Regions from separate parts of the Actinoplanes sp. NPDC049802 genome, predicted to be linked through region 2. Evidence: riboswitches for the same ligand, from Rfam matches in the RefSeq annotation. Region 2 holds a riboswitch; the other holds the start of a gene.
What was found. A riboswitch is a leader RNA that binds a small molecule or an ion and turns the genes downstream of it on or off. The one in region 2 is predicted to bind cyclic di-AMP.
Positions count from the first base shown of each region.

Region 1: linked by a shared signal. The riboswitch ahead of AB0I88_RS30435 (NlpC/P60 family protein) and the one ahead of AB0I88_RS33555 (transglycosylase family protein) in region 2 are both predicted to bind cyclic di-AMP.

Region 1 is NZ_JBFAMR010000058.1:6,829-14,708, forward strand. It holds gene AB0I88_RS30410 (ATP-binding cassette domain-containing protein) at 1-617, opposite strand, end outside; gene cydB (cytochrome d ubiquinol oxidase subunit II) at 698-1,678, opposite strand; gene AB0I88_RS30420 (cytochrome ubiquinol oxidase subunit I) at 1,691-3,103, opposite strand; gene AB0I88_RS30425 (BlaI/MecI/CopY family transcriptional regulator) at 3,177-3,533, shown strand; gene AB0I88_RS30430 (M56 family metallopeptidase) at 3,530-4,438, shown strand; cyclic di-AMP (ydaO/yuaA leader) riboswitch at 4,561-4,696, shown strand; gene AB0I88_RS30435 (NlpC/P60 family protein) at 4,714-5,700, shown strand; gene AB0I88_RS30440 (MarR family transcriptional regulator) at 5,844-6,266, opposite strand; gene AB0I88_RS30445 (epoxide hydrolase family protein) at 6,320-7,384, shown strand; gene AB0I88_RS30450 (ATP-binding protein) at 7,567-7,880, shown strand, end outside.
Region 2 is NZ_JBFAMR010000073.1:19,397-27,276, forward strand. It holds gene AB0I88_RS33520 (hypothetical protein) at 1-272, shown strand, start outside; gene AB0I88_RS33525 (VOC family protein) at 263-652, opposite strand; gene AB0I88_RS33530 (CoA transferase) at 686-2,050, shown strand; gene AB0I88_RS33535 (TetR/AcrR family transcriptional regulator) at 2,427-3,032, shown strand; gene AB0I88_RS33540 (hypothetical protein) at 3,178-4,536, shown strand; gene AB0I88_RS33545 (MerR family transcriptional regulator) at 4,761-5,579, opposite strand; gene AB0I88_RS33550 (GNAT family N-acetyltransferase) at 5,629-6,123, opposite strand; cyclic di-AMP (ydaO/yuaA leader) riboswitch at 6,352-6,525, shown strand; gene AB0I88_RS33555 (transglycosylase family protein) at 6,566-7,084, shown strand; gene AB0I88_RS33560 (hypothetical protein) at 7,216-7,533, shown strand; gene AB0I88_RS33565 (DUF6745 domain-containing protein) at 7,544-7,880, shown strand, end outside.

The DNA of each region.
Region 1 (7,880 bases), on a different contig from region 2:
GCTGAGGTGGGATCCACCGCCACCATGATCACGACGACGAGCGGGGGCAGGACGACACCGAGGACGAGCGCCGGCAGATAGCCGGAGAACCATGGCCGCAGGGCGTCGAGGCCGGCGCCCAGGACGGTGGTGAGGCGTCCGGAGCCGTAGGCGGCGACCCACGCGGGACCGCGGCCGATCACCCGGTCCAGCAGGGAGCGGCGGAGCTCGTCGGTGACCTTGGCGGCGGTGCGCTGGGCGACCACCTGCTCCGCCCAGGCCAGCCCGGCGCGTGCCGTGAAGGCGGCGGCCAGCAGCAGGATCGCGGCCGTCCCGGTGAGCGCTCCGGGGAAGGCCGGCACGGAACGGTCGGCGAGGCCGGTCACGATCCCGCAGAGGGCGACCGCGATGGCGATCGTGGCCGCGGCCTGACCGGTGCCGATGACGGCGAGCAATGCGATCCCGGTGCGGCTGGTCCGTGCGTGGCGCAGCAGGCGTGGGTCGATCGGCCCACGGGAGACCCGGTGCACGGCCGGGGCACTCACCGGGCCGGGCCCGGCCGCCGGTTCCGGGTCTGAATGCGACTGCGGGCCGGATTTCGCGTCCTGCCGTCCGGCCTCACCGTCTCCGGTTCTCATGACGGATCGGGTGGGTTCGGCACGCGGCCCCGTTGCCGATCGGCGGCGCCCGGCAGCAGGGGTGAGAGGGCGGGCCGCCTTCACGAGGCGATCCGCTCGCTGGCGACGCGGCGGCGGAAGACCCAGTAGGACCAGGCCTGGTAGACCAGCACACCGGGCAGGATGATCACGCCGACGACGGTGAGCAGCCGAAGTGCCTCGGGTCCGGCGGCAGCCGACGTGCGGGTCAGGGACCAGGCCGGGTCGAGGGTGCTGCGCAGGACCACCGGGCCGTGGACGGTGAAGACGGCGACGACCGCGCCCGCGACGGCCAGGGCGACGGTGGTGAAGGCGGTGCCCTCGCGGAGGCGCCTCGCCTGCAGGCCGGCGACGAACACCATCGCCGCGGCCGCCAGGGTGAGCCTGCTGCCCGTACCGATGCCGGTGAGGAGAAGGATGACCGCGCCGACGGTGCCGGTGTGGCGCGCGACGTCGCGTGCCCGGCGGCGCACCGGGCCGGTGGTGCGCAGCGCGAGGAACGTCGCGCCCAGCAGGATCGCCGCGAGGAGCGCGGCGAGCGCGCCGAGGCCGGCGGCGGGACTGAGCAGGGGGCCGAGGCTGCGGCCGAGGCCGGCGCCGGCGACCTCGCCGTCGGCGCCGAGAGCGAGACCGTCGACGAGGACGCCGAGGACCGCGCCCCAGAGCAGGACGATGCCTGCCGAGCTCGCGGCCAGGAGCAGGTCGCAGCGGCGGCGCCACGACGGGGAGGCGTGTTTGCCGCGGAATTCCAGGGTGACGCCGCGAACCGCCAGGAGCAGCAGGACGGCGACCATCGGCAGGTAGAGGGCGGACATCAGGGCGGCGTACCAGCCGGGGAAGGCGGCGAAGGTGACGCCGACCGCGGCGACCAGCCAGACCTCGTTGCCGTCCCAGAACGGGCCGATCGTACGGACGGCGGCGCCGCGCTCGTGTTCGTCGCGGCCGAGGACCGGGGAGAGGATGCCGACACCGAAGTCGAAGCCTTCGAGGACGAAGTAGAGCACCCAGGCGAGGACGAGAACCGCGAACCAGAACGTGATCATGGAAGGTGGCTCCTAGTAGGCGGGAACCGGCTCGGGTTCTTCCTTCTCGGAAGCGACCGGGGTGAGTGGCTGGCGGGAGAGGTGGACGACGAGGCGGCACCAGGCGACGGCGAGCAGTCCGTAGACCACGGTGAAACCGGCCAGGGAGGCGATCACCTCGGCGCTGGTCAGGCCGGGGGAGACGCCCTCGGCCACGGTGGAGATGCCGAACGCGAGCCATGGTTGCCGGGCGGTCTCGGTGAAGATCCACCCCAAGGTGTTGGCGGCGGCCGGCAGCACCGGGGCGAGCAACACGAACCGGCGCAGCACGGATGGTGTGCCCTGACCGGGTCGCAGGAACGCGGGGAGCGGCGGGAACCGCCGGGTGGTCTCCCAGGTGGACCACAGGTGGTAGGCGGCGAGCGCCATGGCCAGGACGCCGACGCCGATCATGAGGCGGAAGGTCCAGAATGCGACCGGGATCATCGGCACGTAGCTGCCCGGACCGTACTGGGCGGCATACGCCGCCTGGAGGTCGTCGATGCCCTGCACGGTCCCGTCGAAGGAGCCGGTGCCGAGGAACGACAGCAGGCCGGGGATCTCGATGCTGAAGAACGGCCGGTCGTGGCCCAGTTCGCCGATCGCGAAGACGGAGAACGGTGCGGCGCCGGTGGTCTCGTAGAGGGCTTCGGCGGCGGCCATCTTCATCGGCTGCACGGCGGTCATCACCTTGCCGAGGTGGTCGCCGCTGATCGCGGTGACCGCCCCGCCGATCAGCATGGTCCAGGCACCGACCCGGGAGAGTGACCGGAAGGCGGGGTCGGCGGCGGCGCGCCGGATCCCGATGGCCATCAGAAGCCCGCCGCCGGCCATGGCGGCGCCGCCCATCGTGTGCGGGAACGCGGCCAGCACCACCTCGTTGGTCATCAGCTCGGTGAAACTGGTGAGCACGGCCCGCCCGGTCTCCGGGTCGAGCCGGTACGCCACCGGGTTCTGCATGAACGAGTTGGCGGCCAGAATGATGTACGCCGACAGCAGGGTGCCGACGGCGACGACCACGATGGTGGCGGCGTGCAGCCGGCGGGGCAGACGGTCCCACCCGAAATACCACAACGCGAGGAATGTGGCCTCGAGGAAGAACGCCAGCATCCCCTCGATGGCCAGGGTCGGCCCGAAGACGTCGCCGTAGAAGCGGGCGAACGAACTCCAGCCGAGCCCGAACTGGAACTCCTGCACGAGCCCGGTGACGACGCCGACCGCGAAGGTGACGATCAGCAGCTTGCCGACGAATTTCGTGAGGTCGAGGTGTTTGCGGTCACCCGTGCGCAGCCAGGCCAGGTGGAAGCCGGCCGCGGTGGCGGACAGGCAGATCGACACCGGCACGAACAGGTAGTGGTAGATCGTCACGACCGCGAACTGCAATCGAGTCAGGTCGAGAACGTCCATGGCAACCCCTCTACGACGATTCGTAGTAGATACTACGACCTGTAGTACGACGCTGTGCAGTAGACTGGGTCACATGGCAAGAAACGACCTCGAACGCGAGGTCATGGCGAAACTGTGGGACGCGCGTGAGCCGCTCACCGTCAGGCAGGTGCACGAGTTGCTCAGCCGTGACCGCGACCTGGCGTATACGACGGTGATGACCGTCCTCGACCGGCTCGCCAAGAAGGGACTGGTCGTCCAGCAGCGAGCGGACCGCGCCTACCGTTACGCCCCGGCGCAGACCCGCGAGGAGATGACCGCCGGAGTGATGCTGGACGCGCTGAGCGCCACCCCGGACCGGGACGCCGCTCTCGCCTACTTCGTCGGGCAGTTGCCACCGGAAGCGCTGAAAGCGGCCATCGAGAAGGCCGCCCGTAACATCGAGCGGTGACCGCCCTCCTGCTCGGCGCCCTCGGACTGACACTGTCGCTGGCCGTGCCGAAGCTGCTGGCCGGCGCCCGGTGGGCGGACCGCGCCCCGGTCGCCGGGGTGCTGCTGTGGCAGTCGCTCACCCTGACCGCCGTGCTCTGCGCCCTCGGCGTCGTGCTCGCCGCCCCGGAGGAACTGGTCCGCGCGGCCGGTGCCCGGCATCCGGAGACCGTCGCCGCGTTGCTTCTCTCGTTGGCGGTGGCCGCGATCATCGTGATCCGGCTGGTCGTCTCGCTCGTCAGGGTGACCTCCCGGGCCCGCGCCCGGCGCGATCGGCATCGCATGGTCGTCGACCTCCTCGATCGGGTGGAGCGTCATGAGGGCCTGGGCGGGGGCGAGGTGCGGGTGCTCGAGGCGCCGCTGCCGCTCGCCTACTGCGTCCCCGGCCGGAACCCCCGGGTGGTACTCAGCGACGGCGTGCTCGACGTGCTCGACAGGGATCAGATCGATGCCGTCCTCGCTCACGAGCGCGCACACCTGCGGCACAAGCACGAGTTGGTGATGGAGTCGTTCACGGCCTTCTACCGGGCTGTGCCGGGGCCGCTGCGGTCGAAGGTGCCGCTCGACGCCGTACACCTGCTGTTGGAGATGGTGGCCGACGATGCCGCGAGGCGCCGCACCGGGCCTGCGCCGCTGCGGGCCGCGCTGGCTCGTCTCGCCGACGCCGTCCCCCTGGCGGAGGAGGTGACCGCCGACCCGGAGGGTGAATCGCGGCGGCGGCGACTGGCCCGGCTGGACGGCCCGGACCGTGGCTCGACCACTCTCGCGGTGGCCGGGACGGCCGTGGCGACTGCCCTGCTGGTGCTACCCACGGTGATCCTCGTCGTGCCGTGGCTGGGCCGTGCGCTGAATACCTGGCCATTCTAGTAACCGTCCGTATTGCTAACTGTGCGTACAGTTTGGCGGCCTGTGCGACCTTCATTTGCCGGCATGATCCGAGTACGGTGGTCCCCGGTTCGGCAGCCCCCCATCGTCCATCCGGCCGATCTGGCGAACCACCGCCCAATCGCGACAGGCGAACCGGGGACCCAGGTCAGTGGGGTGAAGCCGTGGCACCACGCGCGGCCGGGCATGCTTCCCGCCCGAACCCGTCAGCTAACCCGGTCGGCGGCTGAGTGGGAAGAAAGGACGACGCACACAACGTGAAACGCAATGGCGCGCGTCGCGCCGGCCTGCTGCGCATCCTCGTTTGCGCGCTCGCCGCGGCCGGCCTCGTGGTCACGGGCCCGGTGGCGGCCAACGCCACTCCCTCGCCGTCCAGCGTCGAGGATCAGATCGACGAGGAGTGGAACAAGCTCGAACCCGTCATCGAGGACTACAACGCCAACCACACGAAGCTGATCAAGCTCCGGAAGCAGCAGAAGCAGTTGGCGAAGACGCTGACGCCGCTGCAGCTTCAGGTGGATGTCGCGATGAGCCAGGTGCGCGGGCTGGCGGTCGACGCCTACATGCAGGGGCCGCCCGGCGGTTTCAACGCTCTGCTGAGCGGCGACCCGGACGGCCTGGTGGAGAAGCTCACGCTGCTCGACCAGCTCGCCCGCAACCAGGAAGCCTCGATCGCCAACGTCGCGAAGCTCCGCGACAAATACGCCGCCGACAAGGCCAAGGTCGACCAGCTCGAGTCCGAGATCGCCGCGCGTGACGCGGACCTCGCGACGAAGAAGACGGCGATCGAGAAGGAGATCACGAAGCTCCAGAAGCTCCGGATCCAGGCCTACGGCAACGCGAACGTGGACGACGGCCCGCTGCGCACCGGTCCGTGCCCGGTCACCTACACCAACGACAAGGGTGGCCGCGCAGCTCAGAAGGCATGTGACCTGATCGGCAAGCCCTACGTCTTCGGCTCCGAAGGACCGAACAGTTACGACTGCTCGGGCCTGACGAAGGAGGCGTGGAAAGCCGTCGGCGTGCACCTCGAGCACTACACGAAGGACCAGTGGGGCTCGACCACACCGGTGAGCCGGAGCGAGTTGAAGCCGGGTGACCTCGTCTTCTACTACTCCGACGTGCACCATGTCGCCATCTATATCGGCGGCGGCAAGGTGGTGCACGCTCCGCACACGGGCGACCACGTGCGGATGGCCACCATCGATCGAGGGCCCATCGCCGGCTATCGCCGGCCAGGCTAGAAAACCCTCCGGGAAAGACCGCCGTCGTTCTGCGCCGGCGGTCTTTCTTTTGATCTCGTACGCCTTCGCGAACCGCCGTGGAAGACCCGCGGCCTGCCCGGACCGGCCAGGCCGTGACGCGCCCGCCGGGCTTGACCGGCCCGTCACCCGCCCGATCGGTGATGCTCCAGCAGCCGTCGCAGCAGCCCGGTGAACTGCTCCCGCTCCGGACCGGACAGTGGCGCCAGCAGCTCCTCCTGGACGGCGTGCGCTCGCTCCGACAGCTCCTCCGCCCGCGCCCGGCCCCGGTCGGTGAGGCCGACGACGTTGCGCCGCCGGTCCGCCGGGTCGGGTGAACGCCGCACATAGCCCTCCGACTCCAGCTCGTTGAGCGCGCCGACCAGATCGCTCAGGTAGATCCCGGTGCGCCGACCGAGCGCCGCCTGACTGGCCGGTCCGTCGGTGACCAGCGAACGCAGCAACCGGTAGTGATAGCCACGCGCCCCGACCGACCCGAACTTCTCGACGATGATCCGGTGTCCCTGCGCCGAGACCTGACTCAGAACCCAGCTTGGCAGCTCTTCCATGTGGTGAGCGTAACATTGGACCTCCTAACGTTAGAGAGTCTAACGTTAGGCGCATGAACGACTCAACCCTTCGCATCGCCCAATCCGAGATCGACGACCTCACCGACCGCCTCACCCGCACCCGGTGGCCCGACGACGCGCCGGCCGGCTACGGCATCCCGCTCGCCCGGGTCCGGGCCCTCGCCGACCACTGGCTGAGGTTCGGCTGGCGCGCCCACGAGGCCGAGATCAACGCCATCCCTCAGCAGGTCACCGAGATCGGCGGCGACCGGGTGCATTTCTTCCACGTGCGCTCCGCCGATCCCGGTGCCCTGCCCCTGCTGCTCACCCACGGGTGGCCCGGCTCCACGGTCGAGTTCCTCGACGTCATCCGGCCGCTCAGCGAGCATTTCCACGTCGTCGTCCCGGCCATACCCGGCTTCGGCCTCTCCGGCCCCACCACCCGTCCCTGGGGCGTGCGCCGGGTCGCCGAGGCGTGGGCCGAGCTGATGTCCCGCCTCGGCTACCAGTGCTTCGGCGCCCAGGGCGGCGACTGGGGCTCGGGGATCTCCCAGGCCGTCGCCGGGGTCGCCCCCGACCGGGTCGTCGGCGTGCACGTCAACTACCTGCCCACCCCCGGTTCGGCGGAGGGACTGGGCCCCGACGATCAGGACCGGCTCGCCAAGACCATGCGGCTGGCCGCCAACCGGCATCCGCACCAGATCCTATTCGCCGCCACCCCGCAGACGCCCGCCTACGCCCTGAACGACTCACCGGCAGGGCTGCTCGCCTTCATGGGGGAGAAGTTCGACACCTGGGCCGACCCCGCCACCCCGGTGCCCGACGACCGCATCGTCGCCGACATCGCCCACCACTGGTTCTTCCGCACCGCCGGGTCGGCCGCCCGCATCGTCAAGGAGAGCGGACCAGGCGTGCCGCAGCCACCCTGCCCGGTCCCGCTGGGAGTGGCCGTGTTGCCCGGCGACATCGTCCAGTCCGTGCGCCCGCTCGCCGAGCAACGCCACGACATCCGCCACTGGACCGAGTTCCCGCGTGGCGGGCACTTCGCCGCACTGGAGGTCCCCGACCTGTTCACCGCCGATGTGACAACGTTCTTCCGTACCCTCACCGGCCGATGACGGCCGGGCTCGCCCTGTTTCGCCGGGCACGCCGCCGTTGGGCTGACGGTAGGAGTGGCGTCGCTTTCCGTGTGCGGGAGCACTCACCGGTCGGGCCGCGACGGGAGCGGGCGAGCGCCGGTGTTGAGGCCCGCGGGTCGTCCGTGACCGGGTGCGGGCGTGGCGGGGGCATAATCGCCCGCATGAGCGATGCCTTGATCAACAGCCTGGCGGCCGCTGTCGAAGCCCGGCCCGACGACCTCACCCTGCGGCTGCACCTGGCCGAGATGCTGGTGGCCGCCGACCGGGGGCCGGAGGCGATCGGGCATGCCGCTCAGATTCTCGCCCGTGAGCCCGGCCACACCGGGGCGCAACAGGTCATGTCCCGCGCGCTGGGCGGTAGCACCCCGGCCGTGACCCCGCAGGCGCCTTCCACCGCGCCGTCCCCGCCCCCGCAGGCGCCGGCCACGGAGACGTCCTCGCCCGGCGTGGCCACCGAGCCGCCGGCGTCAACACC
Region 2 (7,880 bases):
TCACCTCGGTGCACGTCGAGGCGTATCTGATCGACGCCAACTACGACGCGCTGCTGGCCGCCGCAGTGGAGGCCGTCGAGCAGACCGCCGCCGGCCGCAAGGTGGCGACCCCGCGCACCCGGGCCGCCGCCACCGGTGGCGCGACCACCACCCGGGCCGCCGCGAAGCCGAAAGCCGTGAAACCGGCGCCCCGCCCCGAGCCGCCCCGCTGCCCCAAGTGCCGTCAGTACGAGCTGCTCGCCAGCGGCGAGTGCCCCTCCGGCTACTGCTGAGCCGGCGGCTGGAGCACACAGAACTCATTGCCGTCCGGGTCGGCCAGGACGTGCCACGTCCAGCCGTCCTCCTCGACCGGCTCCTCGGTGATCCGGCGCGCGCCCAGCGCCGTCACCCGCTTCACCTCGGCGTCCAGATCCGGCACCCGCAGATCCAGATGGAGCCGGTTCTTGACGGTGTGCGCCTCCGGAACCCGCTGCAACAGCAGCTCCAGCCCGTTGTCGTCGGCGGGCCGCAGCTGCCGGTAGGTGCCGTGCGTCCCGGCCGGCGGCGCCGGACAGCCGAGCACCCCGCCCCAGAACGCGGCAGCCCGGTCCAGGTCGGCGCAGTCCAGCACCAGCGCCAGTTCCACGTCCGGTCGTCCCCCGAAACCCGTCATGCCCGTCACGCTACCGGTTGGCATGATGGCGGGGTGGAGCAGCGACACCAGAACCCGGCCCGCCCCGCCGACCCCGGCGCCTGCCTCACCGGCGTGCTGGAAACCCTCGGCCTGCCCGCGCACGCCGCCCCGCACGTGACCGGCGGCCCGGTGTTCGCCTCGCCGCTCGCCGTCGGCGACTGCGCGGTCGCCTCGGTGGCCGCCTGCCTCGCCGCCGCCGGGGAACTGTCGGCCGCCCGCACCGGCCGCCGGCCGCACATCGCCCTGGACACCGGGCACGTGGCGGCCGTGATGCGCAGCGAGGCGCATCTGCGCGACGCCGCCGGCAACGGCATCGGCGGGTTCGCGCCCCTGTCCCGCCTGTGGCCGGCCGCCGACGGGTGGGTGCGCACCCACGCCAACTACCCGTGGCACCGGGCCGCGCTGCTGACCGCGCTCGGCGTGCCGGACGACCCGGGACCGGCGATCGCCGCCCTCCCGGCCGCCGAGGTGGAACGCCGGGTCTACGCCGCCGGCGGCCTCGCGGTGGCCGCCCGAACCGCCCAGCAGTGGCGCACCGAACATCCGTCCAGCCCGCCGCTGGTGTCGATCGCCCCCGTCGCCGCCGGCGCCGCCCCGGTGTCCTTTCCGCCGGGTCCGCTGCCCGCCTCCGGGGTGCGGGTCCTCGATCTGACCCGGGTGATCGCCGGACCGGCCGGCACCCGGATGCTGGCCGCCCTCGGCGCCGACGTTCTGCGCGTCGACGACCCGAACCGTCCAGAACTACCGATGCACGCCGTCGACGGCGTCATCGGCAAGGCCAGCACCGAGATCGACGCCACCACCGTCGAGGGCGCGCGGCTGCTGCACAGCCTGGTCGACCACGCCGACGTGGTGGTCACCGGCTACCGCCCGGGCGCGCTGCGCAAGCTGGGCCTCGAACCGGACCAGATCGCCGAACGCCACCCCGGCACGATCGTCGCCACCCTCTGCGCCTGGGGAGACACCGGCCCGCGGGCGGGCCGCCGCGGCTTCGACAGCCTGGTCCAGATCGCCACCGGCATCGGCTGGGCGACCAGCCCCGACGGCATCCGTCCCGGCACGCTCCCGTGCCAGATGCTCGACCACGCCACCGGCTATCTGCTCGCCGCCGGCACGCTCACCGCCCTCGCCGCGCGGGCCCGCGGTGGCCCCGCCGCACACGTCTCCGTCTCGCTCGCCGCGACCGCGGCCTGGCTTCTGGATCAACCCCACCCTTCCGGTACGGACGACGCGCCCCCGAACACCGAGGAGTACCGGATCCCGCTCGGCGACGGCTGGACCGGCATCAGCCCACCGGGCCTCCTGGACGGCCACCCCCTGAGCTGGCCCGACCTGCCACCCCGCTACGGCCTGGCGCCCGCCATGTTTCCCCACTGACCATCACACGACCGTGGTCGACGGTCCGCTCAGCGACCGGTCTTGTACGGCCGGCCGTCAGCACCCTGTCGGCCGGCCGTGAGGCGGCGCTCACGGCCGGCCGAGGGTTCCAGCCGGCTGCTGGTGCTGTTCCGGCGGGCGTGCGCGGCGCTCACGGCCGGCCGGAGTTCCTGCTGGTTGTTGGTGCTGTTCCGGCGGGTGTGAGGCGGCGCGCACGGCCGGCCGGAGGCCGTGTTCGGGTGACCCCCCACTCGCGCCGTAGGGCGCGTTGCGGCCTTGCGTGGCAGTGGCCTCGCGGGGCTCGGCGGGACGGTGGCGTCGCGTTTGTGGGAGGTGTGCCCGTACCGGGAACGGGTTCGGTCTTTAGGATTTCGGCATGTCGGCGGCGGATGCTCGGGAGCGGCCACGCCGCGGGGACGCGCGATTGCGGCGTGCGGCGCTGCTGGCCGCGGTGGGTGAGTTGCTGGCCGAGCGCGGGCCGGGATTCTCGCTGGCGGAGGCGGCCGGGCTGGCCGGGGTCTCGACGGCGACCGCCTACCGGAACTTCTCCGATACGGCGAGCGCGGTCGACGCGTTCTTCGCCGAGTTGATCGCGGATCTGCTGGAGGCCTTCGACCGTCTGCCGGAGGCCACGGATCCGCTGGACGGCGTGCGCGCGGTCTGCCGGGAATGGGTGGCGCAGGCGTCGCGATGGGGTGCGGCGGCTGTGCACATTCGGTCACCGCGGGGTGTGCTGGCGCGGCGTGGGGCCGAGGACTCGTTCGTCGGCGGACTGTACGAACGGCTCGCCCGGCTGGTGGAGGCGGCCATCGAGTCGGGCGGTGTGCCGCGGCAGGACGTGCGGTTCGCGGTGCTGATGTGGGTGACGATCTTCGATGAGCGGGTGGTCGTGGACCTGACCCGGACACTCGGCTGGAGCGCCGAGGAGGCTGCCGAACATCTCACCGGGGCATTGCTCAGAGTGCTGGGTGGCGTGGGCTGACCCACGCCCCGTCGCGTCGGGCGTCGGCCCGGGAACAGCCGGGCACCGCGTCTTTCGGATGGTTCTTGGACAGGTGCGTTGACTTTGCCGCTGCTGAGGAATCCGCTGGAGGCTCTCAGAAAATCAACGGCGGCCGGAGGCTCTCATGTCTTTGGAACTGGATCGCAGGCTCGCGGATGTCGGCACCCGATTCCGGATCTTTCCGCAACCCCGATTCCTTCAGAAAGCGGACGGATCGGGGCCGCTCTTCCCGGAGCCCGAGCCGGTGGTCGTCTCGGTCGAACCGTCCGTCATGCGGCCCGGACCGGGCGACGACCGGATGTTCGTGATCGACGCCATCGGCAAACTGCCCTACAACAATTTCTTCCGGCCACCGTTCCGGGGTGACGCGCGCCCCCCGATTCAGCCCAACGGCGACGGGCATTTCGATCACCTGGATCCGGCGAGCCGGGAATTCTCGGCGGCGACGATGTACGCGACCGTGCGCCGGGTCCTGGACATCTGGGAGGACTATTTCGGGCACACCATTCATTGGCATTTCGAGTCCGATTTCGATCGGCTGGAACTGATTCCGTTGATCGAGTGGAACAATGCGCAGTCGGGGTACGGGTTCCTCGAATTCGGGTTCGGCCGGTCACCGAACGGGACGATCGACCACACCCGGCCGTTCTGTGAGAATTTCGACGTGCTCGCCCACGAGCTGGGGCACAGCATCATCTTCGCCGAGGTCGGTGTGCCGGCCAGCCCGTTCGACGAGGGCATCGACTACGGCGGCATGCACGAGTCGGCCGGTGACCTGGTGGCGATCGTGGCGTCACTGCACTTCCACTCGCTCGTCGATCACCTGCTCGAGGCGACGAAGGGCAACCTGCTCACCATCAACGGCCTGGACCGGGTGGGGGAGCTGTCGGACAGCCGGGAGATCCGGGTCGCCTTCAACGGCATGCGGATGTCGGACATCGGCGACGAGCCGCACGACCGTTCGCTGCCGCTGACCGGCGCGATCTTCGACACCATGGTCGAGGTGTTCCAGCACGACCTGGTCGCCAAGAAGCTGATCAACGACGACCTGCGGATCCGGTCGACGAACCTGCCCGGCACGGCACAGGACCTCGACGAGATCCAGGCCGAGTTCACGGCCGCCTACACCGGCAACGAGGGCGCGTTCAAGGACTCGCTGTTGCGGGCCCGTGACTACCTGGGCCGGCTGCTGGCCGTCACCTGGGGCAGCATCTCTCCCGACTTCCTGACCTACCACGGCATGCTCCGCGCCATCCTCGAAGCCGACCGGGAGATCACCGGTGGCGAGAACGCCCAGATCATCCGGGAGTGTTTCGCCTGGCGGGAGATCGCCCCGGTGCCCACGTCGATGCTGCTGCGCCCGCACACGCTGACGTCGTGCGGCTTCCAGGCGGTCGAGGGCCGGGCCACCTCCACGAGCCACCGTGACCGTCTCGTCCCCGCGCCGCGGACCAACGGCTCTGCGGTCACAGCTCGTCTTTGAGCCAGTGGCCCGGCTTGGAGGGCGTGGCCCGGCTTGGAGGGCGTGGCCCGGCTTCGCGGGCGTGGCCCGGCTTCGTGGGCGTGGCCGGATCGGGCGGGTGGGCCGGCCGTCACGCCGTGCCCCCGCGAGCCTGGTCCGGGAAGGGCAGCCGGGCCAAGCTATGGCCTATTGGGGCACCGACAGGGATCCGGGTCGTCATCGGCCTGGATCCCCGCGCCGTGGAATCAGAGACGGTCGATCGGGAACTGGACCTCGGTGAGCAGATCCTCCGGCGCGACGGTCTGCGGATCGTTGAGGTAGACCTCGCACGGCGGCCCGGACGGCTTACGGCCCTCGTCCTCGATCCACGCGAAGACCCCATGGTAGGCGGGGGAGATCTCCTGGTACGGCCCCCGGTGGACGGTGGTCGCCGCCGGCCCGCCCGGGACCTCACGGAAGACGACCGGGCCGTCCGGGAACCGGGTGCCCGCCGGGACCGGGATGCAGATCTCGATGTCGCCGGGGATCCGCTCGTCGATGACGTTGTGGTAGATGACGAACGGCGCTCCGGTGGGCGAGGCGCCGGCCGTGCCGATGGCGCTGACCAGGGTGCCGAAGCCGCGGGCCATGTCGGCGCCGATCGCGGTGAGACTGGTGTGCAGGCGCAGGGCCGCCACCGCACGGGTGTCGATCTGTTTGGCCGTCACCTGGTATGGCATGGTAAATCCTCCTTGATCGATGAGTCGTTCGAGGAACCGCAGCATGCGCTCCTGCTCGTCGAGCCGGGCCCGTAGCCGTTCCCGGTGATCCTGCAGGCGCTTGCCGATGATCTCCGGGTCCTTGGACGACAGCAGATCGTGGATCTCCCCGATCGGCATGTCGATCTGGCGCAGTACCCGGATCGCCTCGGCCTGGCCGGCCTGCGCTCGCCGGTAGTAGCGGTAGCCGGACGACGGGTCGACCCAGGCCGGGGTCAGCAGGCCCTGCTCGTCGTAGAAGCGCAGCGCCTTGATCGACAGCCGGCTCATCAGGGAAAAGCGCCCGATCGGGATCAGATCGTCCATGTGGTTCCTCCGTTCCTCACCGAGGATCGAGTCTCCCCTGACAGGAGAGTCAAGCGCCGCGGTACTCCCGGATGACGTCGTCGCCGTCGCGGCCGGTCTCGGCGAAACCGGCCTTGGCGGCGACCGCGGCCGACCCGGCGTTGGCCGGATGGTGGCGGATCGCCACCCGCTCGATGCCGGGCAGGGTCAGGGCCACACGGGTGATCACCCGAACGGCGGCGGTTGTGTGGCCGCGGCCGGCGTACGGCGTACGAATCCAGTAGCCGACCTCCAGGATGTCCGGCCCCATCCGGGTCATCAGGCCGATCGATCCGATCAGCTCCCCGACCGTCGTGAAGATCGCGTAGTTGAAGTCGTCGCCGTCGAAGTTCCGGGCGATGAAGTCGCGAGCCTGTTCGATGCCGTAGTCCTCGTTCGCGAACGGCAGCCAAGGCCTCAACTCGGGCAACGACTCCTGGACGGCGACCGCCAGTTCCGCGGCCCACTCCGGCTCCCAGCGTTTGAGAACGAGGTCCCCGGCATTGATCATCTCGGGTGGTTCCATGATCTCGATTCTGCCCCGGGCCGGAGATGGCGCGCCCGCCGGCAGGGGTCCTGATGTGGGACGAAAAGCCGCTCTAAACAGGAATAACCCCCGTGCCGGTTATTCCTGGGCGAAAACAAGATCAAATCGGGCGAATACTGAGAAGAACGTCACTATCCCCGGCGTGAGACTTGGCATTCATCCATTCACCGTGGTTACCGTCGGGCCGTCCCGCGTACGGCGGGCACTGTGGACGGACCGCCGAATCCTGCCACCGTTCACAGACACGAATCGACGGCAGGAGCGGGGGACCCACGATTTCCGGCGCGCCGTGCGCGCCTCGGGGTGAAGCCGTGTGTGAAACGGCCGGGCCACTCTGCCCGAACCCGACAGCTCACCTCGTAGGCGTGGAGGAAAATCCATGTCTCGGATCGGTAGACGAACGCGCCTTGCCCTCGGTCTGGTGACCGCCGGTGTGACCGGAGCCGGCCTTCTGCTCGCCCCGGCGACCCCGGCCCAGGCGGCCCGCCAGGTCAACTGGGACGTTCTCGCCAAGTGCGAGTCCGGCGGCAGGTGGCACATCAACACCGGAAACGGGTATTACGGCGGCCTGCAGTTCAGCCGCAGCACGTGGAAGGCGAACGGCGGCGGCAAGTACGCGCCGACCGCCGACAAGGCCAGCAAGGCCGAACAGATCGCGATCGCCGAGAAGCTCTACCGGAAGCGCGGCCTGAGCCCATGGCCCACCTGCGGAAAGAAGCCCGGCGTCTACAAGAAGACCAGCACGAGGAAGCCCGCCGCCAAGAAGCCCGCAGTCAAGAAGCCGAGCGGCAAGATCTACGTGGTCCGCTCCGGCGACACGCTCGCCTCGATCGCCCGCAAATTCAAGATCAAGGGCGGTTGGCGTACGCTCTACGCCCTCAACAAGGACCGCATCCCCAGCCCCGGCCTCATCTTCACCGGCCAGCGGATCCGCCTCTGATTTCACGGTGCCCCGGTGGCACGGGACGCCCGTGAGACGCCCCGTGCCACCGGGAACCCGGCTCGCCGAAAAGTGTCGTACCCCCTCGGTAGCGTCCTTCGCGACAGAGAAAGTGCTGCTGAGGAGGCCCGATGTATCGTCAGGGCGATGTGCTGATCATCCCGGTGCCGGAGGGCGACGTGCCGGCCTGTGCGCCGGTGCCACGTGACCGGCGCGGGCGGATGGTGCTGGCCCGCGGCGAGGCGACCGGTCACGCGCATGTGGTCGGTGGGCCGGGTCTCCAGCTGCTGGCCGACCTCGACGACCCGGAGCGGATGTTCCTCGAGGTCCCGGCGCACGGCCGGGTCACCCACGAGGAGCACGGCCCGATCCCGCTCCCGGCCGGGTGCTACCGGGTGGTGCGCCAGCGGGAGTACATTCCGGGCGCTTTCCGGCCGGTCGCGGACTGAGGGGGCGGCGGTGCGACTGACCCACGCGCAGGAATCGATGGCCGCGGCCATCGAGGACCAGTGGCTGGCAACGGCGACGGAGACCGGCCCGGCCGACCGGGCGGCGGCCGAGGAGGGCGTCAGGGAGGCCTACCGTCTCGCCGGCGCCCCGCCACCCGAGCGGATCCACTGGTTCGGCTCGCCGCGTTCCGGGGCGGCCGCCGCGGCGCTGCTGTCCGGCCGCGCCGAGCCGGGCCCCGAGTCGCCACCGTGGTTCGCCGAGGCGCACGCAGGCCTCCGCCGGCAGGGCTGGGCGCCGGGGGAGAGCGCCGGCCGGCCGGTGCGCGGCCGGGTGCGGACAGCGCCGT